DNA from 4 places in the Massilia violaceinigra genome. Region 1 is predicted to be linked to each of the others. Evidence: predicted binding sites of a transcription regulator. Region 1 holds the regulator's gene; each other region holds the start of a gene.

What was found. The regulator sigma-54, encoded in region 1, starts transcription at its own class of promoters, with help from an activator protein. The targets are predictions, from matches to a motif close to TGGCANGNAANCTGCTTT.
Region 2: CR152_RS04220 (PEP-CTERM sorting domain-containing protein) is a predicted target of sigma-54. The motif match lies at 1,980-1,997, and genes of this name have one in related genera.
Region 3: CR152_RS12995 (CmpA/NrtA family ABC transporter substrate-binding protein) is a predicted target of sigma-54. The motif match lies at 1,238-1,255, and genes of this name have one in related genera.
Region 4: CR152_RS22540 (urease accessory protein UreD) is a predicted target of sigma-54. The motif match lies at 1,838-1,855, and genes of this name have one in related genera.

What each region holds. Positions count from the first base shown of each region.
Region 1 covers NZ_CP024608.1:1,052,133-1,055,338, forward strand. The annotation lists gene lptA (lipopolysaccharide transport periplasmic protein LptA) at 1-589, shown strand, start outside; gene lptB (LPS export ABC transporter ATP-binding protein) at 589-1,344, shown strand; gene CR152_RS04855 (RNA polymerase factor sigma-54) at 1,347-2,822, shown strand; gene CR152_RS04860 (hypothetical protein) at 2,845-3,206, opposite strand, start outside.
Region 2 covers NZ_CP024608.1:926,942-930,147, reverse strand. The annotation lists gene creC (two-component system sensor histidine kinase CreC) at 1-1,122, opposite strand, end outside; gene creB (two-component system response regulator CreB) at 1,119-1,802, opposite strand; gene CR152_RS04220 (PEP-CTERM sorting domain-containing protein) at 2,038-2,733, shown strand; partial or broken gene CR152_RS34940 (alpha/beta hydrolase family protein) at 2,740-3,206, opposite strand, start outside.
Region 3 covers NZ_CP024608.1:2,853,865-2,857,070, reverse strand. The annotation lists gene CR152_RS12995 (CmpA/NrtA family ABC transporter substrate-binding protein) at 1-1,187, opposite strand, end outside; gene CR152_RS12990 (DUF427 domain-containing protein) at 1,412-1,702, opposite strand; gene CR152_RS12985 (DsbA family oxidoreductase) at 1,704-2,366, opposite strand; gene plsY (glycerol-3-phosphate 1-O-acyltransferase PlsY) at 2,427-3,044, opposite strand.
Region 4 covers NZ_CP024608.1:5,222,962-5,226,167, forward strand. The annotation lists gene CR152_RS22535 (DUF1302 domain-containing protein) at 1-1,729, shown strand, start outside; gene CR152_RS22540 (urease accessory protein UreD) at 1,866-2,705, shown strand; gene CR152_RS22545 (urease subunit gamma) at 2,723-3,025, shown strand; gene CR152_RS22550 (urease subunit beta) at 3,040-3,206, shown strand, end outside.

The DNA.
Region 1 (3,206 bases):
ATTTCTAGCCTTCGCCCTGCTCGGCCTGGCCGCGGTCACCGCGTCCGCCGAAAAGGCCGATGCCGCCAAACAGGCGGTGATCACTTACGACACGCTCGAAACGAATGAAGTGACCCAGGTGACGATCCTGACCGGTAACGTGGTCGTCACCAAGGGCACCCTGATCCTCAAGTCCGACCGCGCCACAATCAAGGAAACGCCGGAAGGCGATATGTTCGTGACCCTGACCGCCAACGGCGGCAAGGTCGCCACGTTCCGCCAGAAACGCGACGGTGGTCCCGACTTGTGGGTCGAAGGCCAGGCCCAGCGCATCGAATACGATGAACGCAACGACATGATGAAGCTCTTCTCGCACGCCAAGATCCGCCAGCTGGAAGGCCAGAAGCCAACCAACGAAATCGAGAGCGAATTCATTTCCTACGACAGCCGCAAGGAAGTTTTCCTGGCGCGCAATGACGCCAGCGGCACCAACAAGCCGGGCCAGGGCCAGGGCACGATGGTCATCGCACCGCGCAAGCCGCGCGCGGCACCGGCCACGCCGGCACCGGCGCCAGCGCCGGCCACCACGCCACCGGCGGGAACCCAATGATGGAACCGAAGAATTGCGGCAGCACGCTGATCGTGCGCGGGCTGCAGAAAAGCTATGGCAAGCGCCTGGTCGTGCGCGACGTGTCGCTGCAGGTCGACTGCGGCGAAGTGGTCGGCCTGCTCGGCCCCAACGGCGCTGGCAAGACCACCTCGTTCTACATGATCGTCGGCCTGGTGCCGTCGGATGCGGGTACGATCGATATCAGCGGGGTCGATATTTCGAGCCTGCCGATCCACCGCCGCGCCGCGCTCGGCCTGTCGTACCTGCCGCAGGAAGCGTCGGTGTTCCGCAAGCTGACGGTGGAAGAAAACATCCGCGCCGTGCTGGAACTGCAAAAGGTCGATGGCAAGTCGCTGACCAAGGCCCAGATCAACGAACGCCTGGACACGCTGCTGGCCGACCTGCAGATTGAAAAACTGCGCGAGAACCAGGCCATGTCGCTGTCGGGCGGCGAGCGGCGCCGGGTCGAGATCGCGCGCGCGCTGGCGACCAACCCGCGCTTCGTGCTGCTCGACGAACCGTTCGCCGGGGTCGATCCGATTGCCGTCATCGAGATCCAGCGCATCGTGCGCTTCCTCAAGCAGCGCGGCATCGGGGTTTTGATCACCGACCATAACGTGCGCGAAACGCTTGGTATTTGCGACCGCGCCTACATCATCAACCAGGGTGCGGTGCTCGCCTCCGGTCGACCCGACGACATCATCGCCGATGAATCCGTGCGCCGGGTCTACCTGGGCGAACACTTCCGGATGTAGGCATGAAACAGTCCCTTCAACTACGCACCTCCCAGCACCTCGCCCTCACGCCCCAGCTGCAGCAGTCGATCCGGCTGCTGCAGTTGTCGACCCTGGAACTGCATCAGGAACTGGAGCAGCTGTTAAGCGACAACCCGCTGCTCGAACGGCTCGACGACCCGCTCGATCATTCGGTGCGCCTGCTGGGCGATGGCGCCATCAGCAGCACCTCGACACCGACCGAAGCGGCGCCCGAGCCGGGAGCGCAGGATGCGCCGGCGCCGGCCGAAGGGGAAGGCTTCGAAGGCGGCGACGCGGACAGCCCGGCCAGTAGCAGCGACAACGATGGCGAATGGGGCGACCTCGGTCGCGCCAAGACATCCGACGACGAGGATTCGCGCCCGCAGCTCGAAGCCTCGGCCACCACCTTGCGCGAGCACCTGATGGAGCAGATGCGCGTGACCGTGCTGGAGGCGCGCGACCGCGCGCTGGTCGAACTGATCGTCGACGCCATCGACGACAACGGCTACCTGACCGAATCGCTGGAAGAAATCCAAGAGCGCATGCCGCCCGAGCTGGAGATCGAAATTGAAGAATTGCGCACCGCGCTGGCGCTGCTGCAAAGTTTCGATCCGATTGGCGTGGGCGCGCGCAATGCGTCCGAATGCCTGGCGCTGCAGATCCGGCGTATGCCGGGCGTGGCGCTGGTGACGCGCCGCATGGCGCTGACGATTGTCGAAAACCACCTGACCTGGTTCGCGCAGCGTGAATTCAACAAGCTGAAAAAGGCGCTCGACTGCGACGATGAAGACTTGCGCGAGGCGCAGACCGTGATCCGCCAGTGCAATCCGCACCCGGGCGCGGAGTTCGCGTCGGACGTGTCGGACTACGTGGTGCCGGACGTGATCGTGCGCAAGGCGAAAAACGGCTGGTCGGTGATGCTCAATAACGATGTCATGCCGCGCCTGCGCGTGAACAGCATGTACGCCGCGCTGCTCAAGCAGGGCAAGGGCGAAGGGCAGATGGGCGCGCAGCTGCAGGAAGCGAAGTGGCTGATCAAGAACATGCGCCAGCGCTTCGATACCATCTTGCGGGTGGCCGAAGCCATCGTCGAACGCCAGCGCAATTTCTTCTCGCACGGCGCGGTGGCGATGCGCCCGCTGGTGCTGCGTGAAATCGCCGACACGCTCGGCCTGCACGAGAGTACGATTTCGCGCGTGACCACGCAAAAGTACATGATGACGCCGCACGGCATGTTCGAGCTCAAATATTTTTTCGGCAGCCACGTGGCTACCGAAGCGGGCGGCGAAGCGTCATCGACGGCGATCCGCGCGCTGATCGTGCAGCTGACCAGCGCCGAAGATCCCAAGAGTCCTCTGTCGGACAGCAAGATCGCCGACATGCTGGGCGAGCAGGGCATGGTGATCGCGCGCCGCACGGTCGCCAAGTACCGCGAAGCGCTCAAGATTCCGCCGGTCGCCCTGCGCAAGTGTCTCTAGCCTGCCCGGAACTGCGCGGCGCCTAGAAAAATTCCGGGTGCTCGCGCAGCAGCACCTGCTCGTACTGGTTCACCGCCTTGAACTGTTCCAGCCCCGGCGCCATGCGCCGGCCAGCGTCCCAGCTGCGCCAGGCGCGCGCCATGTCGTAGCTCAGGAACAGCGCATCACCCATATCCTTGTAGGCCCCGGCCAGCGCCGGATTGGCGCGCAACACGCTGGCGTACAGCGGTAGCGCGGCGCGTACGTCGCCCAGCTTGGCGCGCCAATTTGCTTCAAACAGCGCCAGCATGTGCTGCTTGTGTGTGGTGAGCTTGCGCAGTTCCTGCAGCTTGGCGAGCGCCGCCTCCATCTCCGCCTTCCCCTTGGGCCGTATCGCCGCCGCGA
Region 2 (3,206 bases), 130 kb from region 1:
GCCGACCGCCTGGCGCAGCAGCAGCGGGTCGCCCTTGACGATCAGGTTGTCGATAAAAGTTTCCAGGGTCAGCCCGCGCGCCAGCAGCCGCGCCGACACGTCCGCGCGCACCTGCTCGGCCAGTGCGCGCAGCGGCACCGTTTCCGGGGCGCTCAGGCGCTGCTGCTTTTCCACGCGGATCAGCGCCAGCAGCTTGTCGATCAGCTGCCTCTGGCGCAGGTTCTGGTTGAGGATATTGCCGAGAAAATGCTGGCGCTCGGCGGCCGGCATGTCTTCCTGCATCAGCTCGGCCGAGCCCTGGATCGCGGCGATCGGACTCTTGAGCTCGTGCGCCAGGGTGTGCATCAGTTCTTCCACGTATTCCTTGCCTTCGAGCTTGTTGCGCATCGCTTCGAGCGCGCGCCCGAGCGTGCCGATCTCGTTGTTGCCCAGCGCCGGCAAGGTGGCCTTGCGGCCGGCCTCGACATCGGCGATGTACACCATCAGCGTGCGCAGGGCGCGGTTGAGCCACCAGGCGAAGGCCACGCCGATCAGCAGCGACAGCCCCAGCAGCACAGCGCCGCGCTGCAAAATGATGCGCTGGCTGCGTTCGACGAACGGTTGCACGGTCGAGACCGGCTTGGCGACGGTCAGCACGCCGATGATCCGCTCGCCGTCCATGATGGGCGCAGCCACGTGCATCACGGCGCTGGTGTCGTCGGTGCCGGCGTCGCGCGTGCTGCGTGCGCCGTATTCGCCGCGCAGGGTGAGGTAGACATCGTTCCAGAGCGAGTAATCCTTGCCCACATCCTTGCCGCTCGAATCGAAGGTGACGCGCCCGTGCTGGTCGGTGATGTAGACGCGGTAGTTCAGGCTGCGCTTGTTCAGGCCATCGATCTCGACGTCCACATGGCGCCTGGCGAAGCTCTGGATGCGCGCGAGCATCTGCGAGTCGCCGATCTTGCCGGCCTTGACATCGTCGGCCACCACTTCGGCCAGCAGGTGGGCGGTATCGACCAGGGTGTCTTCGAGGGTGGAGCGCACGCCCGGCTTGACCTGGGCCACGAACACATTGAGCAAGAACCACGCCGCCAGCCCGACGATCAGAAAGTAGCCGAGCAGGATGCGCAGGCCGATCCTCATGCGCCCGCCAGGCTGTAGCCCATCCCGCGGTGGGTCTGGATCGGGTCGTCGGCGGGGTCGACCTGGCGCAGCTTGGCGCGCAGCGACTTGATATGGGCGTCGACGGTGCGCTCGAGCGTGTCGGGCGCGTCGGCCCAGACCCGGTCCATCAGCTGCGCGCGCGAGAGCACGTGTCCGGGATGCTCGCACAGGGCCTTGAGCAGCAGGTATTCGTAGCGGGTCAGCTCGAGCACCTGGCCGCGGTACAGGATGCGCGCCTGGGCCGCGCGGATGTCGAAGCGCCCGGCGGGCGGGGCGGCGGGCGGCGCCAGGCGGCGCAGCACGACGCGGATGCGCGCCACCAGTTCGCGCGGCGAAAACGGTTTGGTGACGTAGTCGTCGGCGCCGATTTCGAGCCCGACGATGCGGTCGATCTCGTCGCTGCGCGCGGTCAGGAAGATCACCGGGGCGTCGCAGAACTGGCGCAGCTGGCGGCACACCTCGAAGCCGTTCATGTCGGGCAGGCCGACGTCGAGCACCACCAGCGCCGGCAGGGCGGCCGGGTCGGCGCCGCGCATCGCTTCCAGCGCCTGCGCGCCCAGGCTCACATGGCGCGGCACGAAGCCGTCCGTGCGCAGGGCGTAGGCGATGCTGTCGGCGATCGCCAGTTCATCTTCCACAATCAGGATCGTTACAGGCATGCGCTTCCGTTCATCGTGGTCATGGCGACAGTATCCGGGGCGGGCGCGGGCCAGTCAACCGGCGGCAGGGCGCGGCGCCCTGCCCGTGTGCCACGCTTGTCGGAAAATTTTACAAAAGTTCATGGGATTTCTTAACCGAAAATCCTAAGCCGATGATACCAAACACTAATTTCCCAATGGCATGTTCTTTGCTTGGTATATATGCCACCTTAACCAAACTATAAGAAAGAATATCGTGTCAGCAAAAACATTCTTCGCGTTCGCCCTCGTTGCCTCGGCCTGGATCTCCAGTGCCCATGCGACCATTCTCACCACCACCTCGCGCGGCGTGATCAGCAGCGTCTACCAGAATACCCTGGATGAATTCGGGCCCGGCAACCTGGTCGGCAAGCGCTACCAGATGACGCTGACGTTCGACGACACGGGCGCCACCCACGACCACTATCTGAACCAGTACGACGGCCTGTATGGCTTGAATCTGTTCAGCGCCAGCATCACCGTCGACGGCGTGACGCGCAACTACCGCCGCACCGGGCATTTCCAGCAGCAGACCGCCAACGGCGCCACGGCCGGCAATGCGTGGGGATCGGACCAGGCGTTTGCCGGGGTGAACTGGACCACGCGCGAAGAAAGCATGTACGCGTATCACGGCATCGAATCGGTGCAGCACTTTTTTGCCGGCGCCAACGCCAGCCTGACCACGCCCTTTTCGACCACGGTGCGTCCCGATCTGTACGACTACACGATGAAACAGGCCCAGTTCGGCTACAACGACGTGCTCACGGGCCGCTCCACGGTGTTTTCTGGCGATATCGAGGAGTTTTCGATGAGCACCGTCGCGGCGGTGCCGGAACCGGTCAGCCTCGGCTTGCTGGGACTGGGGGCGCTGGCGATGCTGGGCGCGCGCCGCCGCACGCGCCAGCCGGCCTGACCGGGATCAGCGCGGGGCGCCCGGGCCGATGGTGCGGTCGAGCAGCTTGAACAGGGCGCCGTAGAATTTCTCGCGGTTGTCCTCGTGGTAAATGCCATGGCCCTCTTTTTCCAGGATCATCCACTCGACTTCCTTGTTCGCCTCCTTGAGCGCCTTGTGCATCTTGCGGCCGTGCGCGATCGGCACGCGCCGGTCCCATTCGCCGTGGGCCAGCAGCACCGGCGCCGTGATGCGCGCCGCGTTCTTGAGCGGCGACACCTGCTCGAACGCCTGTTTGTCACGCCCTGCCCCGCCCACCAGGATATTCATGCTCAAGCGTCCGGTCGCCCTGGCATTGGTATCGGAATCGTCCTTGAGCATGTACGCAATATCGCTGACGCCGGCAAAGCTGGCGCCGCAGCGGTATAACTCGGGCGTCTTGGCCAGGCCCCACATGGCGGCATAGCCCCCGTAGCTGGCGCCTTAGATGCAGA
Region 3 (3,206 bases), 1.8 Mb from region 1:
TCCCAAACCGTTCCGTCGAGCATTTTCACCGTGCGGAGCGGCGACTTCGGCACGCTCACCTTGGCCATGGCGGCCGCCTCGGTGTAGAGGCCGATCTGGTTGACGCTGGTGGCGGTGGCCAGGTAATCCGGTTCGGTCTTGAGCAAGCCCCAGCGCTTGTGCTGGGTCAGAAACCACATGCCGTCCGACAGGTAGGGATAGTTGACCGAACCGTCGTTGTAGAACTTCATGTAGTTCGGATCGTCCCAGGTCTTGCCCAGGCCGTTCTGGTAGCGTCCCAGGATGCGCTGGTTGATCACATCGACCGAGGTGTTCACGTACGACTTGTCGGCGATGGTGGCGGCCATCTTGGTCTTGTTGACGAGGCCGGCGTCGATCCACTTGCTCGCTTCCAATACGGCGGCAATCAGGGCGCGCGCGCTGTTCGGGTATTTTTTGGTCCATTCGAGCGTGGTGCCGAGGGTTTTTTCCGGGTGGTCCTTCCAGATATCCTGGGTGGTGGCGGCGGTGATGCCGACGCCGTCGACGATGGCGCGGTGGTTCCACGGCTCCCCCACGCAAAAGCCATCCATGTTGCCGACCCGCATATTGGCCACCATTTGCGGGGGCGGCACGGTGATGACCTTGGCGTCCTTGAGCGGGTTGATGCCGTAGGTCGCCAGCCAGTAGTACAGCCACATCGCGTGGGTGCCGGTCGGGAAGGTCTGGGCGAAGGAGTATTCGCGTTTGTCGGTCTGCATCAGTTTGGCGAGGGAGGCACCGTCCACGCCGCCCTTGTCGGCCACTTTTTTGGAGAGGGTGATGGCCTGGCCGTTGTGGTTCAGGTTCATCAGGACCGCCATATCCTTTTTGGCGCCGCCCACGCCCATCTGGACGCCGTATAGCAGGCCGTAGAGCACATGCGCGGCGTCGAGTTCGCCGTTGACCAGCTTGTCGCGCACGCTGGCCCAGGACGATTCCTTGCTCAGGACAATCTTGATGCCGTATTTTTTATCGAAGCCGAGTACCGAGGCCATCACCACCGAGGCGCAGTCGGTCAGGGGGATGAAGCCGATCTTGATTTCTTCTTTTTCGGGTTTGTCGGAGCCGGCGGCGAAAACACCGCCGCTGGCAAGGCCGGTCAGCGAGACGGCGGCGCCGGCCTTGAGCAGGGTGCGGCGGGTCAGGGTGGAGCGGTCGGTCGTCATGGTTCCCTCGGTTGGCAAGCCAGGCGCAGGCGTGCGCCGTTACCAAAGCATCAGCAAATGGCGTGCCAGCGGGCAATGAGAGTGAGGGAGGAAGAACTTAGCGGCGCAAAGCGCCGTGATGGGAGGTTTTTGGCACCGTTATTGTGCGGCGCACCAAATATGATCGTCGTTTCTGGCACTGCCAGAAACGACTTCCTGGCACTGCCTGAAACGACAGTTTCAGGTCAGCGTTGAACGGTGACGCCCTTCCAGAACGCCACGTGCCCGGCAATTTGCTTGGCGGCATCGAACGGTGCGCGGTAGGTCCACACCGCATCGCGGTTGGTTTCGCCATCGACCAGCAAGCTGAAATAGTTCGCCGTGCCCTTCCACGGGCACTTGGTCTCGGTCGCGCTCGGCTGCAGATATTCCTGCCTGACCGCCGACATCGGGAAATACACATTGTTTTCGACGATCTGCACCTGATCTTCCGTCGCGTCGGCGATCACGGCGCCGTTCCAGCTTGCTGTAGGCATCTCAATGCTCCTGTGACGTGGATTCGGCTGCGATCTGGCGCAGCGCCTGCTCGAACACTTCCGGCGGCTGCCCGCCCGAAATCAGGTGCCGGTCGTTGATGATGATGGCCGGCACCGAACTGATGCCCTGCTGCTGATAAAACCGCTCGCGCTCGCGCACGTCGCCGGCATACGCGCCGCTGGCGAGCACCTCGGCCGCCTGCGCGGCGTCCAGGCCCACTTCGCCCGCCACCCGCGCCAGCACGGCAAGGTCGCCCGGGCTCTCGCCCTTGGTGAAGTAGGTCTCGAACAGCGCCATCTTGAGTTCGCGCTGGCGCCCCTGCAGCTCGGCCCAGTGCAGCAGGCGGTGCGCGTCGAAGGTGTTGTAGATGCGGCTGCGCGCATCCATGTCGAAGCGAAAGCCCAAATCGGCGCCGCGGGCACGGATCATTTCGCGCGTCTGCGCGCCCTGCTCCGGCGTGGCGCCGTATTTTTCAGTGAGGTGTTCGCCGATGTCCTGGCCTTCGGCAACCATGTTCGGATTGAGCTCGAAGGGCTGGAAGTGCAGTTCGGCGCTCGCCACGCCGTCCAGGCGGCCCAGCGCCTGTTCAAGCGACTTGAGGCCAATCACGCACCAGGGGCAGGAGATATCGGATACAAAATCAATTTTCAGCTTGGTCACCAGGTGCTCCTGTCGGTCGGGCGTTCCATTCTAGCGCCAAGCGGCAGATCGCACCCGCACACCCTATTTTTTGGCGCCCGCCGATTTGCTGCCGATCTTGCTTTCCTTGCCGGCCATCAGGTTGGCGATGTTCTGGGTATGGCGGTACAGCAGCAGCGAACTCATCGCCACCACGGCGAAAAACAGTTCATCGATGCCGAATGCCAGCCCGTAGTAAATCGGTGCCAGGATCGCGGCCACCAGCGCCGCCAGCGAGGAGTAGCGCGAGACGAAGGCGACCACCAGCCAGGTCGCCAGCACCGCCAGGCCCAGCCAGACATTGATGCCGAGCAGCACGCCCAGGATGGTGGCCACGCCCTTGCCCCCCACAAAGCGGAAGAACACGGGCCACAGGTGCCCCAGGAACACGGCGACGGCCACCAGCGCGATGCCGGCCGTGCCCACGCCATACTCGCCCGACAGGCGCACCGCCAGCCAGACCGCGAACCAGCCCTTGGCGGCGTCGCCGATCAGGGTGGCGATGGCCGCACCCTTGTTACCGCTGCGCAGCACGTTGGTCGCGCCCGGGTTTTTGGAACCGTAGGTGCGCGGGTCCGACAGGCTGAACAGGCGGCTCATCACCACGGCGAACGAAATCGAGCCGATCAGATAGGCGACGATGGTGAAAATTGCTGTATTCATTGTTGTCTCTCTCGTTGGGAAGAGGCGCCATGCGCCGGGCGTGAATATACACCATAGTCGCGGCCGGATCACCCCTGCTTACCCCTGTTCACCCTCCTGCCGGGGCCGTTCGGGACGCTCCTTCATCAACAGCGCAACATCTCCCCCATCAGACCTTGGCCA
Region 4 (3,206 bases), 4.2 Mb from region 1:
AGTGGCCGCTCTGGCGGGAACGCCGGCGTACGCGCTGGAGACCCACGTTAGCGGGCGGCTCGGTTTCGGCGCGAGCTTTCGCACCGAGGCATCGGTGCCACATTTACTGGTTCCATATAACGCGGCGGCCGTTGGGCTGTCCGGAGTGGCCAGCGCGGGCCAGAACAGCGACGACGCCAACCTGAACTTCCGGCGCGGAGATGCCGTTTCACGCACGCTCAAAGGCTATGTCGACCTGACGGCGGGCGAGGGCAGTTTCAGTGCGCTGTTACGCGCCAAGGCCTGGCACGATTTCGCCCTGAGCGACCATGCGCGCGCCTGGGGCAACAGCATCAATGGCTACGCCGCCGGGCAGCCGCTCGACGACGCTGGCGGCGCGCGCCTGTCGCGTTTTTCGGGCGTGGCGCTGGGCGACGTTTTCGTCCAGCACAGTGTGCAGGCCGACGGCGTGCGCATGCTCGCGCGCCTGGGGCAGCAGTCGCTGGCGTGGGGGGAGCGCGGCGGTTTTCCGGGCGGCCTGTCCGCGATTAACGCGGTCGACTTCCCTGCGCGCCGGCGCGCCGATGCGGTGCCGCAGGAAACCCTGGTGCCCGCGCCGATGCTGTTCGCGCGCGTGGACGTGGCCAGCGGTTTCGGGGTCGAGGGCTTTTATCAAACCCATTTCCGGCCGTCGGCGCTGGACCTGTGCGGCACCTTCTGGGCCACTACCGACTATGTGGCGCAAGGCTGCAACCATGCCTTCGCCGGACCGATGCCCGTCAGCGACCGGGCACGCCTGGCCCGCGGCGCTTTCGTCAAGCGCATGGATAATCCCGATGCGGTCGACGAGCGCCAGTACGGCGCCGCGCTGACCTGGAAGTCGGCCCCGCTGGCCCTGGATGTGGGCCTGTATCACGCGCGCTACACCAGCCGCAACCCGCTGCCGGGCGTGCGCAAGGCACAGCGGACCGGCACCGGCCTGATCGCGGGCGACCCGGATGGCAAGAATATGCGCTACTTCACCGAATACGCGGGCGGCATCGGCATGACATCGCTGACACTCGCGCACCGGCGCGCGCATGGAAGCCTGTTCGGTGAGCTGACCTACCGTCCCAATCAGCCGATCCAGCTGCCGCCCGGAGACACCTTGCCGGCGTTCCTCAATCCGGCGATTGTCACCTTGCTGCGCAAGGATGTCGATGCGCTCGCGCCAGGCGCGCTGTATCACACCTACGACCGCTATCGCACCTTCCAGCTGCAGGCGGGGGTGCAGCAGGACTGGCCGCTGGTGGCGGGAATTGCCGTCAGCACGCTTGGCGAGGTGGTCGTCAAGCACGTCGCCGGGCTGCCCGATCCGTCAGTGCGGCGCTATGGGCGCGCCGACCAGTATGGGAATGGTCCCGTCAACGGAGCCTGCACGGTGACCAGCAGCGACGCCGCCCGCCAGTGCAGCTCCGACGGCTACGTGAGCCCGACCGCCCATGCGTATCGGGTGCGGGTGGACGCGCGCATGGCGCAGGTGCTCAAAGGGCTCAACCTGCACGCCTGGGCGCAGCTGCAGCATGAAGTGAAGGGATGGTCGTACGACTTCCTGCTCAGCGAAGGCCGCCGCACGATGAACATCGGCCTGCGGATGGAATACCTGAAGCGCTATGTGGCCGAGGTAGCGTACCTCCCGGTGTGGGGTGGGGTGTACAACACCCAGGTGGACCGCGATGTGCTGTCGGTGTCGATGGGCGTGAAGTTCTAGTTACACGCTGAAAACGCGTCGAACGCACCAAGCCGGTGCGTGCGCGCCGTCGCGGTGCGCCTGATCACCCGTTGCGGGCGCGCCGCACCCTGAACGTGCCCCGCGCGCTGGCACGCATCCTGCTCTTTCGACAGGTATGCGAGATTGCCACCAGACCGATCCGACCCAAAGTGCATGGCAAGCCAGCCTGCGGCTGCGCTTTGCCGACGATGCGGGCACCACGCGCCTGATGGAGCGTGTCCACAGCGGGCCGCTGCGCGTGCAAAAACCGCTGTATCCGGAAGGCCCGCGCATCTGCCACGCCATCATCGTGCACCCGCCGGGCGGCGTGGTGGGCGGCGACCGGTTGTCGGTGGGCGTGGCCGTGGGCGACGCCAGTCACGCCTTTCTTACTTCGCCCGGCGCCGCCAAATGGTATCGCGCCAACGGCAACATCTCGCGCCAGGACGTGCTGATCGAAGCCGGCACCGGCGCGGCGGTCGAATGGATGCCGCAGGAAGCCATCTTCTTCAACGGCGCCCACGTGGCGCTGGAACAACGGGTCGAACTGGCCGCCAACGCCAGCTATATCGGTTGCGACATCCTGTGCTTCGGCCGGAGCGCCTCGGGTGAAACCTTCGACAGCGGCACCATCACCCAGCACACGCAGATTCGCCGTGGCGGCAAGCTGCTGTGGTGGGAGCAGGGCGCGCTGCACGGCGGCAGCGCCGCCATGCACAGCCCATTGGGACTGAACGGCGCCAGCGTCTGCGCCACCCTGGTCGGCGTCGGCAAGCCGGCCGGCGGCGCCCTGATCGACGCCATGCGCGCGCTCGATCCGGCACTTGGCATCACCCAAATCAAATCGGTATTCGTCGCGCGCTACCTGGGCAACGACAGCGAAAGCGCGCGCCGCGCCATTTTCAGCGTGTGGCAGTTACTGCGCCCGCACCTGCTCGGGTGCGCCGCGCCGCTGCCGCGCATCTGGACTACCTAGACAAGAGAACACGATCCATGGACCTGACCCCGCGCGAAAAAGACAAACTGCTGATCTTCACCGCCGCCTTGCTGGCCGAACGGCGCATGGCGCGCGGCCTCAAACTCAATTATCCGGAAGCCGTGGCGCTGATCAGCGCGGCCATCATGGAGGGCGCGCGCGACGGCAAGACGGTGGCGCAGCTGATGTCCGAGGGCGCCGCCATCCTGACCCGTGCCGATGTCATGGACGGCATCGCCGAGATGATCCCCGACATCCAGGTCGAAGCGACTTTCCCGGACGGCAGCAAGCTCGTGACCGTCCACAACCCCATTCCCTGAGAGCGGAGATGACGATGATACCTGGCGAATACCTGCTGGCCGACGGCGACATTGAGCTCAACGCCGGCCGCGCCACCCGCACCGTGGTGGTGGCAAACAGCGGCGACCGGCCAATCCAGGTCGGCTCGCACTTTCACTTCTTCGAAGTGAATACGGCGCTGCAGTTCGCGCGCAGCGCGGC